Regions from separate parts of the Pseudomonas sp. JL27(2026) genome, predicted to be linked through region 2. Evidence: predicted binding sites of a transcription regulator. Region 2 holds the regulator's gene; each other region holds the start of a gene.
The links. Region 2 encodes FliA, which starts transcription of late flagellar genes. Its sites were predicted from a motif close to CTAAAGTTTNNNNNNNNNNNGCCGNTAA; they were not measured.
Positions count from the first base shown of each region.

Region 1: a site for FliA is predicted at 1,087-1,114, ahead of AC1Z1G_RS26595 (methyl-accepting chemotaxis protein). Genes of this name have one in related genera too.
Region 3: a site for FliA is predicted at 1,380-1,407, ahead of flgM (flagellar biosynthesis anti-sigma factor FlgM). Genes of this name have one in related genera too.

Region 1 covers NZ_CM167794.1:5,797,592-5,800,864, reverse strand. The annotation lists gene AC1Z1G_RS26600 (LysR substrate-binding domain-containing protein) at 116-1,036, shown strand; gene AC1Z1G_RS26595 (methyl-accepting chemotaxis protein) at 1,226-3,202, shown strand.
Region 2 covers NZ_CM167794.1:1,777,282-1,780,554, reverse strand. The annotation lists gene AC1Z1G_RS08000 (chemotaxis protein CheA) at 1-364, opposite strand, end outside; gene AC1Z1G_RS07995 (protein phosphatase CheZ) at 392-1,180, opposite strand; gene AC1Z1G_RS07990 (chemotaxis response regulator CheY) at 1,202-1,573, opposite strand; gene fliA (RNA polymerase sigma factor FliA) at 1,740-2,480, opposite strand; gene fleN (flagellar synthesis regulator FleN) at 2,477-3,273, opposite strand, start outside.
Region 3 covers NZ_CM167794.1:4,281,294-4,284,566, forward strand. The annotation lists gene AC1Z1G_RS19510 (chemotaxis protein CheV) at 1-437, opposite strand, end outside; gene flgA (flagellar basal body P-ring formation chaperone FlgA) at 516-1,277, shown strand; gene flgM (flagellar biosynthesis anti-sigma factor FlgM) at 1,443-1,772, shown strand; gene AC1Z1G_RS19525 (flagella synthesis protein FlgN) at 1,821-2,288, shown strand; gene AC1Z1G_RS19530 (flagellar brake protein) at 2,384-3,133, shown strand; gene AC1Z1G_RS19535 (MFS transporter) at 3,190-3,273, opposite strand, start outside.

The sequences.
Region 1 (3,273 bases), 2.0 Mb from region 2:
TCTCGGCGCTCTGCCGGGATTGCACAAAGGGATAAAAAAGATTGGTGGCATGATTAAAACTCATGCTTGAAGGTTTCTGATAGGGTTTGTGGGTCGCGCTATAGGAGCCTTCCTGATGTCTCGTCGTCTTCCACCGTTGTATGCCCTGCGTGCTTTTGAAGCCGCTGCGCGACACAGTTCGTTTACCCGCGCCGCGGAAGAACTGTCGATTACCCAAAGTGCGGTCAGTCGGCATGTTCGTACGCTCGAAGAGCATTTTGCCTGTCGGCTGTTTCAGCGCAGCGGGCGTAATCTGCAGCTCACCGATGCCGCACGGTTGCTCCTGCCCGGCGTGCGCGAAGGCTTCGGTGCACTGGAGCGTGCCTGCAATACCTTGCGCGCCGAAGATGACATCTTGCGCATGAAGGCCCCGTCGACCCTGACCATGCGCTGGCTGCTGGCGCGGCTCAGTCGCTTCCGGCATTTGCAGCCAGGCAACGAGGTGCAATTGACCAGTGCCTGGATGGATGTCGACTCGGTGGACTTCAACCACGAGCCTTTTGATTGCGCCGTCTTGCTGAGCAACGGCAGCTTTGCGCCGGACTGGGAGGCCAGCTACCTGTTCCCCGAGGAACTGATCCCGGTGGGTGCGCCCAATCTGCTGAACGACCAGCCTTGGGACGTCGCCCGGCTGGCCAGCACCGAGCTGTTACACCCGACCCCGGATCGTCGCGATTGGCGCAGTTGGCTGGAGCGCATGGGGTTGTCGGAGCAGGTGTCGCTCAAGGGTGGGCAGGTGTTTGACACGCTGGAGCTGGGGATGATTGCCGCCGCGCGGGGTTATGGCGTGTCGATGGGCGACCTGCTGATGGTGGCCGAAGATGTGGCGCAGGGTCGCTTGAGCCTGCCGTGGCCGACGGCGGTTGCCAGCGGTTTGAGCTATTACCTGGTCTGGCCGAAAACCCGCCCCGGTGGCGAACGTTTGCGCAGGCTCGGTGACTTCCTCCAGAGCGAAGTCCAGGCTATGGAATTGCCGGATGTGCAGCACCTGAGCTGAATCGATGAAGCCGCCGCAACGGCGGCCTCGGTCGATATCCTTGTAGCGCGCTCAAGTATTCAGCTTTCGCGCCGAACCCTTGAAAGTGGAACCTCCGTTCAGGAAGGTTTAACGCCCCCCCGACTATTAGAAAATTTGCTGAGTGCGCGACGTGATCAGGATGATCCGGTCACTCGGCCAGGAGCCGTCATGCCTCAACCCCGTGCCCGGATCGCCTCGCAGCTTGGTTTAGCCCTTGCCGTGATACTGGCGGTCGTGATCAGCGGCAGCACCGTTTTTGCCCTGCGCTCACTGGACTCCGCCAACCTCGACACCCGCGAAGAGCACCTGGCCAGCGAAGCGCGGCTGCTGGCCGATCAGTTGAATACCTTTCACGGCACCCTGCGCGAGAACACCCAGCGCTTGAGCGGGTTGTTTGAAAAGCGCTTCAGCAACGGGTTGAGCGTGCACCCGGATCAGCCGGTGACCGTGGCGGGCGTGCAGACGCCGGGCCTGCACCTGGGCAGCGAAGTGTTGAACAACAACTTCGACAAGGTCGATGAGTTCAAGCAAATGACCGCCGGGGTGGCCACGTTGTTCGTGCGCAGCGGCGAGGACTTCATCCGGGTCAGCACCTCGTTGACCAAGCAGGACGGGACGCGCGCCATCGGCACGCTGCTCGATCACGCGCACCCGGCGTATCAACGCCTGATGGCGGGCCAGAGCTATGTCGGTCGGGCGTTGTTGTTCGAACGTTCCTACATGACTCAGTACACCCCCGTACGCGACAGCAGCGGCAAGGTGATTGCGGTGCTGTTCGTCGGCTTCGATTACACCGACGCGCAGAACGCTCAGTTCGATAATCTCAAACGTTTCCGCATCGGCCAGACCGGTTCGCTGGCGCTGCTCGACGAGCAAAGCAAATGGCTGGTGCCACCGGCCGGAGTGCAGGCGCTGGATCAAGCGATCCCGACCCTCGTCGGCCTGGCCAAGCAACCAGGCAAAGGCGCGTTCTGGAGCGACAAGTCCGAAGACTTCTACAGCGTGGCGGTGCCTTTCGAAGGCGGGCCATGGTCGGTGGTGGCGAGCATGCCCAAAGCCGAAATCCGTGCCGTGACCTGGAGCGTCGGCCTCCGGTTGGCCATCGGCAGCCTGCTGGCGATGTTGCTGGCGGTCGGCGCGGCGGTCTGGCTGTTGCGCAGCAAGTTGCAGCCGTTGGGCGATCTGGTGCGGCAGGCCGAGGCACTGGGTGCCGGGGATTTGAGCGTGCGCCTGAACGTATCGAGCCATGACGAAATCGGTCAACTGGCCCGCAGCTTCAACCAGATGAGCCAGGCGCTGTCGACCATGGTCGAGCACATCCGCAAGGCCTCGCAAGAGGTCAACAGCCGTGCGCAGGCGCTGTCCGGCCTGTCGGGCGGTGCCTATGACGGCATGGAGCAGCAGTCCGGCGAAATCACCAGCATGGCCGGTGCTGTGGAAGAGTTCAGCGCCACGTCGCTGAACATTGCCGACAACATGGGCAATACCGAGCGTCTGGCTCAGCAAAACGCACAGCAAACGCGGATCGGTCGTACGTCGATGGAAGAAGCGTCGTCGTCCCTTGAGCAAATCGCCGGTGCACTCAATAGCACCGCGAGTGTGATCAATACTTTGGGGCAGCGCTCCCAGGAAATCGGCGGGATTGTCGGGGTGATCACCGCGATTGCCGACCAGACCAACTTGCTGGCGCTGAACGCCGCGATTGAGGCTGCCCGGGCCGGTGAACAGGGTCGCGGTTTTGCGGTGGTGGCGGACGAAGTGCGTAACCTGGCGTCACGCACGCGTGAGGCGACCGACGAAATTTCCGTGATGATCAGCAGCATTCAGCAGGAAACCGGCAACGCGATCAGCACCATGGAACAAGGCAACCTGCTGATGCAGGAGGGCTTGTCGCGTAACGCCAACGTGGCTTCGGCCCTGGCGCAGATCGACGAACAAAGCCGCTCGGCCGGTCAGCAGTTCGCCGCGATCAGCACCGCCACGCAAGAGCAAAGCAGCACCGCGACCCTGCTCAGCAGCAACCTGCAAAGCATTGCCCTGGCCAATAGCGAGCAACGTGAGGTGGTGTCGAACCTGGCCATCACCGCCAAAGAACTGGAAAGCCTGGCGGCGGAGCTGCGCCAAGAGGTTGACCGGTTCCGCTGAGTCGCAGGCTAATTGTGGCGAGGGAGCTTGCTCCCGTTCGGCTGCGAAGTAGTCGGGGGCCGCTTCGCGAC
Region 2 (3,273 bases):
CCGCCAGCAGCTCCGGCGTCGCTGCCGTGATCGGTGCACGCTCGCGGACTTCGCTGAACATGCTGTTCACCGCGTCGAGCGCTTCGAGAACCACGTCCATCAATTCCGAGTCGACGCGACGTTCACCCTTGCGCAGGATGTCGAACACGTTTTCGGCGATGTGACAGCACTCCACCAGCTCGTTGAGCTGGAGGAAGCCGGCGCCCCCTTTTACAGTGTGAAAACCGCGAAAAATTGCATTGAGCAAGTCCGCATCATCCGGTCGGCTTTCAAGCTCGACCAGCTGTTCGGACAGTTGCTCTAGAATTTCGCCGGCCTCAACCAGGAAATCCTGAAGGATCTCTTCATCGGCGCCGAAGCTCATTAATGGGGTGCTCCTACAGGTCTAAACCTAAAATCCAAGGCTGGAAAGCAAATCGTCCACATCGTCCTGACCGGACACAACGTCTTCACGTTTATCGGCATGAATCTGCGGACCTTCACCCTGCGTGAGATGTTTTTGTGGATCTTTTTCGGCCAACATCGCTTCGCGGTCATGTTCGATGCCTGCAAAGCGGTCGACTTGACTGGCCATCAGCACGAGTTTGAGCAGATTGCTTTCGACTTCGGTGACCAATTGGGTCACACGCTTGATGACTTGCCCGGTGAGGTCCTGGTAGTCCTGAGCCAGCAGAATGTCATTGAGGTTGTTCGACACGGTCTGAGTGTTCTCGACGCTGCGCGTCAGGAAACCGTCAACGCGCCTTGCCAGCTCACGAAATTCCTCGGCACCGACTTCACGCCGCATGAACCGGCCCCAGTCCGCACTCAAGGCCTGGGCATCAGTGCTCAGGCCATTGACCAGCGGGGTGCTGTTCTCGACCAGGTCCATGGTGCGATTGGCTGCGGCCTCGGTCAGCTTGACCACATAGGACAGGCGTTCGGTGGCATCCGTGATCTGCGACACTTCCTCGGCTTGAGGCATGTGCGGGTCAATCTGAAAATTGACGATCGCGCTGTGCAGCTCGCGAGTGAGCTTGCCAACTTCCTGGTACAGGCCGCGATCACGGGTCTGATTGAGCTCATGGATCAGTTGCACCGCGTCACCGAACTTGCCTTTTTCAAGGCTGTCGACCAGTTCGCGGGCATGTTTTTTCAGGGTCGATTCAAAATCGCCCTGTGAAGATTCGTTGTGCTCCATAGCTCCCCCGTGGCGGATGCATCAACCGATGCGTTCGAAGATTTTTTCGATCTTGTCTTTCAACGCCTGGGCCGTGAAGGGTTTGACCACATAGCCGTTAACGCCGGCCTGAGCCGCTTCGATGATCTGCTCGCGCTTGGCTTCAGCGGTCACCATCAGTACAGGCAGGTGCTTGAGCTTTTCATCGGCACGCACGTGACGCAGCAGATCGATACCGGTCATGCCAGGCATGTTCCAGTCTGTTACCAGAAAGTCGATGCTTCCGCTGTTGAGCACAGGGATGGCGGTAATGCCGTCGTCTGCCTCGACCGTGTTGGTGAACCCAAGGTCACGCAACAGGTTTTTTATGATCCGCCGCATCGTTGAGAAGTCATCAACGATGAGGATTTTCATGTTCTTGTCCAATTCGACCTCCAAGCAGTCTTAAACGCGCTCAGCACCTGAACGCGCCATTTCAATCAATCCGGCGTAACACTCAACGACTGTCTGGAGTACAACGGGCCGAGACCGGTTCAGCCTAAGCCGTACCAGCCTCGTTCGCAGCGCCCCACACGGCCTGTCAACGCGCTCGCCACTCCCCCAAACGCCCCCGCAAACGGGCCGCGCACTGGCTGTGTAACTGGCTGACCCGCGATTCGCTGACCCCCAGGACCTCACCGATTTCCTTGAGGTTCAGCTCTTCGTCGTAGTACAGCGCCAACACCAGTCGCTCACGCTCCGGCAAATTGGCAATCGCGTCCGCCAGCGCAGCCTGGAAACGTTCGTCTTCCAGGTCACGCGACGGCTCGAGATGAGCACTCGCGCCATCCTCATGCAGCCCTTCATGCTCGCCGTCCTGCAACAGATCGTCGAAGCTGAACAGCCGGCTGCCCAAGGTGTCGTTCAAAATCCCGTAATAATCATCGAGACTCAATTGGAGTTCGGCCGCAACCTCGTGATCTTTAGCGTCACGGCCGGTTTTAGCTTCAATCGAGCGAATTGCGTCGCTGACCATGCGGGTATTGCGGTGGACCGAACGCGGCGCCCAGTCCCCCTTGCGTACTTCATCGAGCATCGCCCCACGTATGCGGATACCCGCATACGTCTCGAAGCTTGCGCCTTTGCTTGCGTCGTACTTGGTCGACACTTCGAGCAAGCCGATCATCCCGGCCTGGATCAAATCCTCGACCTGGACACTGGCCGGCAGGCGAGCCAGCAGGTGATAGGCAATACGCTTGACCAGTGGCGCATAGCGCTCGATCAATTCGTACTGGGCGTCACGTGCCGACTTTTTGTAAAGGTTGTAACCGCTGGCTGTCATAGCACAGGTCCTGCCGTTTGTTGCACGAGACGCTCGACGAAAAACTCCAGGTGCCCGCGCGGGTTGGCAGGCAACGGCCAGGTATCGACCTTCTGTGCAATGGCCTTGAACGCCAGCGCGCACTTGGAACGCGGAAAGGCTTCATAGACCGCACGTTGCTTCTGCACTGCCTTGCGCACGCTCTCGTCGTAGGGAACGGCACCGACGTATTGTAAGGCGACGTCCAGGAAGCGGTCCGTGACCTTGGTCAACTTGGCGAACAGATTGCGGCCTTCTTGCGGGCTTTGCGCCATGTTGGCCAGCACGCGGAAGCGATTCATGCCGTAATCGCGGTTAAGCAGCTTGATCAGGGCATAGGCATCGGTGATCGAGGTCGGTTCATCGCAGACCACCAGCAAAACCTCTTGCGCGGCGCGGACAAAACTGACTACCGAGTCACCAATACCGGCAGCGGTGTCTATGACAAGCACGTCGAGGTTGTCGCCGATATCGCTGAAGGCCTGAATCAGGCCGGCATGCTGGGCAGGGCTCAGGTGAACCATGCTCTGGGTGCCGGAAGCTGCCGGAACGATACGAATACCGCCAGGCCCCTGCAATAACACGTCGCGCAGCTCACAACGGCCTTCGATGACGTCGGCCAAGGTATGTTTGGGTGTCAGCCCCAACAGGACGTCGACGTTCGCCAGACCCAGATCGGCATCCAGCAGCATGACGCGCCTGCCAAGCTCGGCGAGAGCCAGGGACAAGTTAACTGACACGTTAGTCTTCCCGACGCCACCTTTGCCGCCGGTCA
Region 3 (3,273 bases), 2.5 Mb from region 2:
ATTTCGACTAACTGATTGTCTACTCGAGTCACAGCCGTCAGGTAATGATCGCGTCCGGTGCCCTTGGGCGGCGGATGGATCTCTTCCCAGTTCATGTTGACGATGCGCTCGACCGACCGAACCAGAAAACCCTGAGTCTTGGTGTTGTACTCCGTGATGATCACGAAGGGATTACTTTGGTCCTGCAAACCGCCGGACCCGGTCGCCATCGCCAGATCGAGAATCGGGATGGTCGCCCCACGAATATTCGCCACACCGCACACGACAGGATTGGACTTGGGCATCACGGTCAGCTTGGGGCATTGCAGCACCTCGCGAACCTTGAACACGTTGATCCCGTATAGCTGCTGGCCGTCGAGACGGAACAACAACAGCTCCAGGCGATTCTGCCCTACCAGTTGCGTGCGCTGGTTTACCGAATCCATTACACCAGCCATGCCCAGACTCCTACACCAACACCTAAGTTCCGACGCACATTCATTGCTAAACGGCACGGGGCTTGCTTTTTAACTGTCATGAACGCAAAAACGACATTTTCCCGACACCTGACATCCACCTGCCGCAAATGGCTGTGTGCAGTGTCGGCCGTCTGCCTTTTCAACGCTGGCAGCCCTGCCCTTGCTGACTCGGTTACCTTGCCTGATCTACTTATCGGCGTCACTCAGGGCTTTCTTGAATTCACCGTAGAGGACTATTTGGCTACCAGTCAAACCGAGGGCCGCTACGAAATCGAAGTGAACCAGCTAGACCCGCGCCTGCGCATGCCACTTTGCGACAAGGAATTGACAGCCACCCTGGAGAGTCCGGCCAGGCCATTGGGACGGGTAACCGTGAGGGTTCGTTGCGACGGCGCCTCGCCCTGGACAGTCTTCGTGCCCGCTCAAGTCCGCCTGTTTCGGGAGATTGTCACCACCACGCGCCCCCTCAAGCGCGCGGGCATTATCGAACCCCAGGATGTTGTGTTGCGTGAGCGCGATATCAGCCAGATCAACCAGGGTTACCTGACCTCCGTCGATCAGGCCATCGGGCAAAAACTTGTCCGACCAATGGTCACCGATCAGGTCATTACGCTGGTCCATCTGGAGCAGGCAGAGGTCATACGCAAGGGTGATCAGGTGGTGATTACCGCCCGCAGCGGCACACTCAGCGTGCGGATGCCCGGCGAAGCCCTGTCCAATGGCGGTCTCAGCGAACAGATTCGAGTGAAAAACCTCAACTCGCAGCGGGTGATCAAGGCTCAGGTCATCGCACCGGGCCAGGTGGAAGTGGCCATGTAGGGCTCTTTGTTGGTGAAGATGTGGCGCGCCACTCGACTGTTCCCTAAACTGTGGCGCATACCGGGCAACCGCTGACGCGCGCACGCTCACTGATAAATGAGCCTAAAGTTTTCCCGGGTATGGCCGAAAACATGGCAAGCGTCCAAATACCCAGAGGTTTTCATCATGGTCATCGATTTCAGCCGTTTGCATAACGCCCCCAGCACACTCACCGGTAGTACACGTACCAGCGCCAACAAGGAAACCGCCGAGACCGGCAAATCCGCGCCGCTGAATACCCCGGCCGAACAGGCCAGTACCGTCAAAAGCGGGGAATCGGTACACCTCAGTAATGAGGCTCAACAGTTGCAGAAGGTCACTGACAAGCTGCGCGATCAACCTGCCGTCGACAACGCCCGCGTGGCCGAGTTGAAAGCAGCGATTGCCGATGGCAGCTATAAAGTCGACAGCAACCGTGTAGCCAGCAAACTGCTCAACTTCGAAGCCCAGCGCTAGGCAAAGGCCTGCGCCAGGCTTTTGGACGCTTAAAACCCAAGGCCAGCCATGCACGATACTAATTTACTGCAGTTGATCACCGACGACTTTGCTCCAGCTCAACATTTGCTGGAGTTGTTGCAGACCGAATCCCTCGCCCTGCATGGTCGCGACATGCCGCTGCTGGAAGAAATTCTGGCGCAAAAACAGGCATTGATCATTCTGCTGGAGCAGCATGGTCGCAAGCGCAGCGAGATTCTCCAGAGTCTCAACCTGCCCATCGATCGCACCGGCCTGGAACAACTGGCCGCGCACTCCAGCATTGGCGACGAACTGCTGTCCCAGAGCGATGTACTCAATCAGCTGCTGGCCGACTGCAAGATCGCCAATGAACTCAACGGCCGCTCGATCCAGGTCCAGCAAGCCACGACCGCCAACCAGTTGAAAATCCTCACCGGCGGCGAACCCCCTGCCCTCTATGACGCTCGCGGCTCAACTGCCAAAATGGCGAAACCGCGCCCGCTCAGTCAGGCTTGAAATCCGCAATGAACGCACCCTATCAAGGTGCGAAACATGCTGGCAAAATGCTGGCATCTGCGTGTCGTCGTATTTTGTCTGGAGATTGATAAACCGTGTTCAACACCTTAAACGCGGAAGATGCTCCGCAGCCACCCAAGGTGCTTACCACGCCTTTGGAAATCGCCGGCAACCTGCGGCAGCTGCAAGAGAGCCATGATCCCCTGATCATCACTTTCCAGGAACGCAGCCAACGCTTCCAAAGCTACCTGGTCGACGTGGACCGGGACAGCAACATGCTCGCCCTGGACGAAATGATCCCTCGCGATGGCGAGCGCTTCCTGCTTGCAGGTGAACCTTTTCGGGTTGAAGGCTTTCATGATGGCGTGCGTATTGCCTGGGAGTGCACCGCAACACTGACCATCGACGAGTCCAATGGCGGCCGCTGCTACCGTGGCACCCTGCCCGATGAAGTGGTCTACCACCAGCGTCGCAATGCCTTCCGCGCAGCCTTGAAACTGGCGCAACTGGTAAACATCGAACTCAGCGGCGAAAAACTCAAGGCCCCGATCAGTGGCAAGCTGCTGGACATCTCGGCCACTGGCTGCAAGCTGCGCTTTGAAGGCGATATTTCGGATCGACTGCAACTGGGCCAGGTCTATGAGCGCTTTGTCGCAGCCCTGCCCTTTGGCAGCATGACCGCTCCGGTCGAACTGCGTTACCTGCACTTCGAAGAAAAAATCGCCACTACCTTCGCCGGCGTACGCTTTCACAACATGAGCGGCCTGGTACAACGGCAGGTGGAACGTTTCGTCTATCAGCTACAACGCGAAGCACGCCGCTTCGATAAAGACGACGACCTCTGATCCGAAGTCAGTAAAGAAAACGGGCAATCCCTTTGGGGGATTGCCCGTTTTTCGTTCTAGGGTCTGGCCTCGGTGAAGCTTTGCGTGCGCCCTGTTTCCGGCTCATCAGAGGCGGGCCGAGGCCCCTGCTGATCCTCAAT